DNA from 2 places in the Austwickia chelonae genome. Region 2 is predicted to be linked to the other one. Evidence: riboswitches for the same ligand, from Rfam matches in the RefSeq annotation. Region 2 holds a riboswitch; the other holds the start of a gene.

Region 1 (4,188 bases), 150 kb from region 2:
TCTTCATCGCCCTCGAACGCCGCAGCGACGAGCCGATCCTGCCGCTGCACCTCTTCGGCAACTCCTCCTTCGCCTTGTCGGTGCTGGCCTCCTTCGTGCTGTCGATGATCATGTTCGGTGCCATCATCTACATCCCGGTGTACGCCCAGGGCGTCCTCGGCGTCAGCGCCACCAACTCCGGGATGATCCTGATGCCGCTCATGGTGGCCCTGGTGCTGATGGGCATCGTCGGAGGGATGTTCATCACCCGCACCGGCCGGTACAAGGAACTGTCCGTCCTGGGCGTCCTCGTCGTCACGCTGGGATATCTGCTGCTGGCCCGCCTCGACCGCACCTCCGGCGAACTCGAACTGACCGCCGCGATGGCCGTCATCGGTATCGGCCTGGGCGCCTGCAACCCGGTGTACACCCTGGTCGTACAGAACAGCGTGATGCGCGCCGACCTGGGCGTCGCCACCGCCGGGGTGCAGTTCTTCCGCAATGTCGGCTCCACCGTGGGTGTCGCCGTCTTCGGCACCATCATGACGACCCGCCTCCCCGAAGCCATCGCCTCCCACCTGCCCACGCAGACCCCCAGACAAGGTCTCACCGGCGTCAACGCCGGATCCGTGCTAGACCCTTCGACCCTGCAGAAACTGCCACCGGCGATCGCCGAAGCCGTCCGCTGGGGCCTGTCGGACTCGCTGCACACCGTCTTCCTCACCGGCCTCCCCCTGGCCCTGCTCACCCTGCTGCTCACCCTGGGGATCACCCCCACCCCGCTGCGCGACACCGTGCACACCGACGAGGGGCAGGGACGCGAACTCCTCGACACCATGGGACGGTCCGCCGCAGGTGACCTGCTCGCCGTCCCCCTGGGGCACGGATCAGCGGCCTCCCGTACCAAGGAACGACTGCTCGGGCTGCAACTGAGGCTCCTCGCCGAACAGTCCGGCCGCGGCACCCACCCCCACCTGGTCCGCGCCGTGGAAGATCTCGGCGAAGGCAGCCTCGACCGCGGGATCGCCCTGCTCGACCGCACCTCGCTGATGCTCACCACCGAAGACCACGAGCTCGTAGTTCGATCCGAGAAATATGCCGCCGAGGTCGCCGCCGCCGGAGAACGCCCCGGTGGGGTGCTCTCCCCAGAGCTGCAACGCACCCTCGCCGCGGCGGCCGCCGAACTCGACGAGGACCACGTCCTGAGCACCGTGGAACCGCTGGTGACCGAACGCCACTCCGCCGTCGACCTCGACAGCCTGTCGGCGGTCAACAGTGCCCTGACCGCGGCATTCCTCGTCGACCTGACTCGACGCCCAGGTCAACGAGCGGACACCTCCGGGGGAATCGCCCCCGAAGACCAGGTGTAGTAGTCGTCCCCGGCGTAGCCCGACACCGACCAGCCTTCTTGGGTCAGCGCCGACGCGACGACCGCGCCACGGACATTCACGACGCCGTCCCCGGCCGCGCCGACGACTCGCGCCGCTGCCGCCGCCAACAGCCGACGGTTCCGCGGGCTGTCCAACAAAGCACGCTGGGTGACACAGAGCCGACCGTGCTCGTCTCGCACCAGGTCGAGAGCAGCGACCGGGTCGCCCAGGTCGTCCCGCACGATCACCAACTCGAAGGTCTCCTCCACGAGAGCCGCATCGATCCAGCCCTTCTGCTCACGGCGCCGGCTCTCCATCCGGTCGTGGCGAATCAAGTACTTCATCGTCCCGGCCTGCCACAGGGCGTTCTGCCCGCGATGGTGAGAGCACAACCGGACGACGGACGCCGGGCAGCCATGATCGGGAAAGGTGAGCGGGGGTGTACTGGCGATGGTTTCGGTCATCTCGCTAGCTCCTCGGTAGCGTCCCGAGGCGCAAGAAGGGACCGTGCGGCGATGCCGCCGTCACCCGCCCCCTGGCCTCGAGGGTCGATGTGGGCCGACCGTCAGGCGACCGGACTGAGCCTGCCAGGAAAGCACGGGCATCACCGTTGCGGGACAGCGCCGGATTCTCACCGGCTTCGCTGAACGATCGACAACCGCGGCAGTGCGGTCGCCGTCACAGTAACACCGGCGATCCGGGCACGTCCCGGCATCAACCGGCACCGACCTGCGTGTCACGCCCCGCAGCTGCCTTCCACGAGAAGTCTCTTCGTTCGGGCCAGGCAGCCCACCCAAGTGTTAGCGTGTGCCCGGGTCGTCACCGACGACCCGCCGACCCTCCAGCGAAGCCGGTGAGAACCCGGCGCTGTCCCGCAACGGTGATGCCCGTCCCCGACGGTCTCAGCCCGGTCGCCTGGAGCTGTCGGTACCCCATCGGTCCCCGAGGCAGGGACACCGGGAACGGTCGGCCATCCGGGCGACCACGGTGTGCTGTCTCGGACGTCACCCGTGACAGGAGCCCTGGAATGCTGGAGCAGCCCGCCACCCCGATCGCCCGCCGTGAACGGCAGCGCCCCCGCACCGCAACCCATCTGGCCGATACAGACCGTTGGATCGCCCCCAACTACTCACCCGTGCCGATCGTCTTGGCCAGCGGCGAGGGCGTCTGGGTCCAGGACATCGACGGGCACCGATACCTCGACGCCCTCGCCGGATACTCGGCGCTCAACTTCGGCCACCGCCACCCGGCCCTCCTGGCTGCCGCTCACGCCCAACTCGACGAACTCACCCTCACCAGCCGGGCTTTCCACTCGGTCGGCCTGGGCACCTTCTGTCGCGAACTGGCCGACCTGTGCGGCAAAGACATGGTGCTTCCGATGAACACCGGAGCCGAAGCAGTCGAGAGCGCCCTCAAAATGGCACGCCGTTGGGGCGTCGTCGCCAAAGGCGTACCCGTCGAACGCTCCACGATCATCGTGATGGACGGCAACTTCCACGGACGCACCACCACCATCGTCGGTTTCTCCACCGACCCCGACGCCCGCACTCACTTCGGGCCCTTCACCCCCGGCTTCCGCATCGTCCCCTACGGCGACCTCGACGCCCTGGCCGCCGCCATCGACAATGACACCGTCGCCGTCCTCCTGGAACCCATCCAGGGCGAAGGCGGCGTCGTCATCCCACCCGACGGCTTCCTCCGAGGAGTCCGCCGCCTGTGCACCGAACGACGCGCCCTGATGATCGCCGACGAGATCCAATCCGGACTCGGCCGCACCGGAACCCTCTTCGCCTGCGACCACGAAGACGTCGTTCCCGACGCCTACCTGCTCGGCAAAGCACTCGGCGGGGGGATCGTCCCGGTATCCGCCGTCGTCGCCGACACCGATGTCCTCGGCGTCTTCACCCCCGGATCCCACGGCTCGACCTTCGGGGGCAACCCCTTGGCCGCCGCCGTCGGCACAGCCGTCGTCGAACTCCTCCGCACCGGTGAATACCAACAACGCGCAAAAGAACTCGAACCGCTCCTCCGCGAAGGACTGCACCGACTCCTCGGCCGAGGACTCACTGCCGTGCGCCTCCGCGGACTCTGGGCAGGCATCGACATCGACCCCGGCCTCATGACCGGAAAACACGCCGCCTGGCAGATGGCCGAACACGGCGTCCTGGTCAAGGAGACCCACGGCTCGACCCTCAGGATCGCCCCACCGCTCACCATCACCGCCACCGAGATCTCCCAGATCGTCGACGCCCTCGACGCCGTCCTCGCCGCCGCCTGAACCCGCCCGACAAAGACACCTCTAGCATGAGCCTCGGACCACCACGGGACGAAGGGAACACGATGAGCCTCCGACACCATCGCACCAGAACGGGCACACCGTGAACCGGACGATGCTGCTGATCGGGATCGGCGCCGGCGACCCCGACTGGGTCACCCTCGAAGCCGTCCGCGCCATCCAGACCATCGACGTCCTCTTCGTCGTGCTCAAAGAAGCCGATCTCGACGAACCCGTCCGTATCCGGCGCGAACTCATCACCCGCCATCGCACCACCCCTCTCCAGGTCGTCGAACTGCGCGACCCGCCCCGGCCCTGGCGATCAGCCCCCGACTACGACGCCGCCGTCACCCGCTGGCGCGAACAACGCCTCGACCGGTGGGGGCAGGCCGTCTCGGAGGCGCTCGCCGACGGCCAGACCGGAGGCTTCCTCGTCTGGGGGGACCCCAGCCTGTATGAGAGCACCCTGGCCATCGTGGAGGAACTGGCCGGCCGGGCCCCGGCACACGAAACCCTCGACGTCCGGGTCGTCCCCGGGGTCAGCAGCGTGCTCGCCCTGGCGGC
Region 2 (4,188 bases):
TTCTTCGTCGTGCTCGGCGGGCAGGCTGCGATGGATCACAGCGTTCCCCGGCGGCATCTGTCCGGGCTGTTCTGGATCTTGCTGGGCCTGGGTTTCTGGTACTCGACCTTCGTGGTGGCCAAGACCGCTCCGGCGTGGGTCCTCGGGGTGATCGTCATCTCGATGGCGGTCTTGGCCGGGATGGGGCTGCCCCACAAGGGCGCCGACAATTCGACCACCGACGAGGAACGGAAGGTGTTCGCGCGGAGGTTCGGGAACAAGCTCTTCCTTCCTGCGCTGACGATCCCGTTCGTCACGGCGATCTTCGCGACCGTACTGATCGACACCCGGATCGGTGGCCGACTGCTCCTGGAGAAGGGGTCGGCCACCATCATCGGCCTGACCATCGCGAGTCTGGCCGCCTTGGCCGTGGCCGCAGTCCTGCTGCGTCCTAAGTCTCCGGCGGTTCCGCTGCACGAGGGGCGACGCCTGCTGGGGCACATCGGCTGGACGGCGGTGCTGCCGCAGATGTTGGCGACCTTGGGGGTGCTCTTCCAGGTGTCCGGGGTCGGCAAGGCCGTCGGCGAGGTCGCCGGAGGTCTGCTGCCCAAGGGGTCGGTGCTGGCTGCAGTGGCTCTCTACTGCGTGGGCATGGCCGCCTTCACGATGGTCATGGGGAATGCCTTCGCCGCTTTCCCGGTGATGACCGCAGCCATCGGGTGGCCGCTGCTGGTGCAGCACTACCAGGGTGATCCGACGGTGATCTTCGCGGTGGGCATGCTGGCCGGTTTCTGCGGAACCCTCGCGACCCCGATGGCCGCCAATTTCAATCTCGTCCCAGCGGCCTTGTTGGAGATGAAGGACCAGTACGGCCCGATCAAGGCCCAGCTCCCCACCGCTGTCGCCTTGTTGGCCTGCAATATCGGGATCATCACCGTCTTCGCCTTCTGACCCTGCCCCGCCACGGTCCGACTCCCTTCTGCCAAGGAGCTCCCTCATGATGACCGATCGACTCCGGCGCCAGGCCGCACCTTGGGCTGCCATCGCCTGCGACGTCCTGGAGACGCCTTTCCCCTATGCTGCCGCGCACCTGGCTGACGGCCCCGAGGACTGTGAGGTGACGCCGTGGCGGTTGCATCCTGCCTTCCACGGCTCGCTGGACTGGCACAGTTCGGCGCACATGCAGTGGTCCTTGGTGACCTTGTTGACCGTCGCACCGGCCTGCCTCGACGACGACCTCACCGACCGGGTGGTGCGCCTGTTGAACGGCCGGTTGTCCAGCTCGGCGTTGGCCGCCGAGGCGGACTATCTCCTCGCCCGCCCCAATTTTGAGCGCCCCTACGGGTGGGCGTGGGCGGCGATGCTCTGCGCAGCTCTCCACCGCTGCCCTCGTCCGGAGTCGGCAGCCTGGTCGGCCGCGGCACATCCGCTGGCTGTGGCGATCGGCGAGCTGGTGCCGAGCTGGCTGGACAGGCAGGTCTTCCCGGTACGGCACGGGGTGCACAGCAATACCGCTTTCGCCTTGTCCTTGTTGCACCGGGCGTACACCGGTCTGGAAGACACCGGCACGGTAGCAGTGGTGCGTCAGGGCATCCTCGACTGGTACGACGCGGACGACGACCTCGACACCCGTTTCGAGCCCAGCGGGCAGGATTTCCTCTCCCCGGCCTTGTCCGAGGCCGAATGCCTGTTGGGGATTCTGCCCGAGGAGCAGCGGGCTGATCGTCTGGCCCGGTTGTTGCCCGGGTTGGGTGCTGGCCGGCACGCCCATCTCCTGGAGGTACCGCCGGTGCTCGACGGGACCGACGGCCATCTGGCCCATCTGTACGGGCTGGCCTTGTCCCGATCGTGGCAGTTGCGGACGCTGGTCGAGTGGCTGCCCGAGCAAGCGGCGGCCGACGTCCAGGCGGGGGCTCGTCGTCAGGTGGAGGCGGTGATTCCGGTGATGACCGGAGGACATTTCATGGCGACCCACTGGCTGGTCTCCTTCGCACTGTTGGGCGAGCTGGCCGACGACACCGACCAAGGACGAACAATGACCACTCCTCGACGCCGCCGAACAAGGACCATCGGCCCTAACCGAATATGCCCGAGATGAGATAATCGCGCTACTACTAGCGATTTCGCCTGTAGTGACCTGTCACGAGCGAAGTCGGCGAGATTCCGACACTGTCCCGCAACGGTGATACCTCCTGGTAGAGGGTAAGTCCGGTCGCCTCGTGGCAGGGACGACCGTGTCAAGCCCTCGAAGGAAGGGCCGGTCCGCTTACCTCATCGCAGGTATACAGACGACACTCCTTCGTGGGCCCACCGAAGGAGTGGCCCATGCCCGCCCCGCTGTTCTTCCGCCGTACCACCACTGTTGCCGCGGTCGCGGTGACCGCGCTGCTCCCCACATCCTGCAGCCTCTCCACCGACCACCGCGCCACCGGCTCACCCGGCCAGGACCGCGGCTGCATCACCGATTTCGACCCGGAGAAGGACTACTACCCGGACAAGGTCGTCTTCGAGGACGCCACCAACGTGAAGGTGCAGTACAAGAAATCCCACAAGATCGTCACTGTCGCCCAGCCAGCGCCAGGAGCTCCGCCGCAAACCTATGTCCTGGTCCGTTGCGGAGCACCAGCCCCAGAGCTGACCGGCGACCTGGCAGGAGCTCGCAAGTTCTCCATTCCGGCGAAGAGAGTCGCCGCAGCTTCCACCACCCAGGTGCCCGCCTACGATCTCCTCGGCAAAGTCGATGCACTCGTCGGTGTCGGTTCCGCAGACAAGTTGGCCCCTGGCACCGTCAAAGAGGCCGTTGATGCCGGACGCATCAAAGGCTTCAAACAGGACGGCGTCGATATCAGCGCTGAACAGGTCGTCTCATTGAAACCTGATCTGTACGTCACCTCTGGCACCAGTAAGTCCAGCGACGTCAAACTAGCTGAACTCGGCGTCCCCGTCGTCGCAAATGCCGAATGGCTCGAAAAAACTGCCCTCGGACGTGCTGAATGGACGAAGTTCACCGCGCTCTTCCTCGACGAGGAGAAGAAAGCCACTGAGGTCTATGCCAAGATCCGAGCCGACTACCAAGCCGTTGCTGAAAAGGCGAAATCTGTCGCCTCACGCCCCACGGTCCTTCTGGGCTCAATGTCGAGAGGAACCTGGTACGCCACCGCGGCGGACAGCTATGTCGCCAACGAGATCAAGGACGCAGGGGGCGACTACATCCTCCAAGAGGTAGCCGGAACCGGTAGTAAACCACTAGATCTCGAGGTAGTTCTCGGCAAAGGATCGCAAGCCCAGTTCTGGCTGGGTGCCACGCATTCCTCCCCGTGGAAGAGCCTGGCCGAACCGGTCAAGGACGATGCTCGCCTCGGCAACCTCGAAGCCGTCAAGAATGGCCGTGTCTGGACTTTCACCAAGCGGATGACGCCCGGCGGCGGCAACGACTACTGGCAATCCGGCGTGGTTCGTCCTGACCGTGTGCTCGCCGATCTGGTCGCCATCTTGCACCCCGAGCTGATGCCCGGACATGAATTCACCTACTACGAGCAAGTCCCCAAAGCATGAGCCAGAGCATCGCCGAAAGCATGAAGGACGTGAGCGACACCGAATACCCAGACCGCAGCGACCTGTCAGACGGCACCAGCCCTGCACACGACCGACCCCTGTATTTCGGGCTGTGGTGGCGGTTCACCGCACTACTCACCCTACTCGTGGTCGCAGCATTGGCCGGGATGGCACTGGGGGCACTACGTATCCCCCTGGGAGATCTAGTGAGCGCCCTAGCTGGCTCCCGCGACGATCTGGTGACCTCGACGGTGCTCTTTGACATTCGTATCCCCCGGACCATCACCGCGATCCTGGTCGGCGCGGCCCTGGGAGTCACCGGCCTGCAGATGCAAACGCTCTTCCGTAACCCTTTAGCCGATCCCTACGTCCTCGGGGTCTCCTCTGGAGCAGGCCTCGGAGTCGCCTTCGTGGTCCTTCTCGCAGGGACCTCACGGTACGCAGCTTCACTGACCTCAGGTCTCGGCCTGACCGGCGACATGGGACTGATCATGGCGTCCTCCGCCGGATCCGCAACCGTCATGCTGATCGTCCTGACAGTCGGGCGTTTCCTCCACTCATCAAACACCCTGCTGCTCCTCGGGGTGATGATCGGCTACCTGGTCTCTGCCTGCGTCACCGTGCTCCTAGCCGGAGCCACCCCAGAACTAGTAG

Evidence for each region. A riboswitch is a leader RNA that binds a small molecule or an ion and turns the genes downstream of it on or off. The one in region 2 is predicted to bind cobalamin.
Region 1: linked by a shared signal. The riboswitch ahead of DX923_RS12925 (hypothetical protein) and the one ahead of DX923_RS12290 (ABC transporter substrate-binding protein) in region 2 are both predicted to bind cobalamin.

The regions. Positions count from the first base shown of each region.
Region 1 is NZ_CP031447.1:2,922,737-2,926,924, reverse strand. It holds gene DX923_RS12930 (MDR family MFS transporter) at 1-1,349, shown strand, start outside; gene DX923_RS12925 (hypothetical protein) at 1,301-1,813, opposite strand; cobalamin riboswitch at 1,897-2,016, opposite strand; gene rocD (ornithine--oxo-acid transaminase) at 2,377-3,627, shown strand; gene cobF (precorrin-6A synthase (deacetylating)) at 3,728-4,188, shown strand, end outside.
Region 2 is NZ_CP031447.1:2,776,645-2,780,832, forward strand. It holds gene DX923_RS12280 (DUF979 domain-containing protein) at 1-930, shown strand, start outside; gene DX923_RS12285 (DUF2891 family protein) at 977-2,077, shown strand; adenosylcobalamin (AdoCbl) riboswitch at 2,101-2,247, shown strand; gene DX923_RS12290 (ABC transporter substrate-binding protein) at 2,305-3,534, shown strand; gene DX923_RS12295 (FecCD family ABC transporter permease) at 3,531-4,188, shown strand, end outside.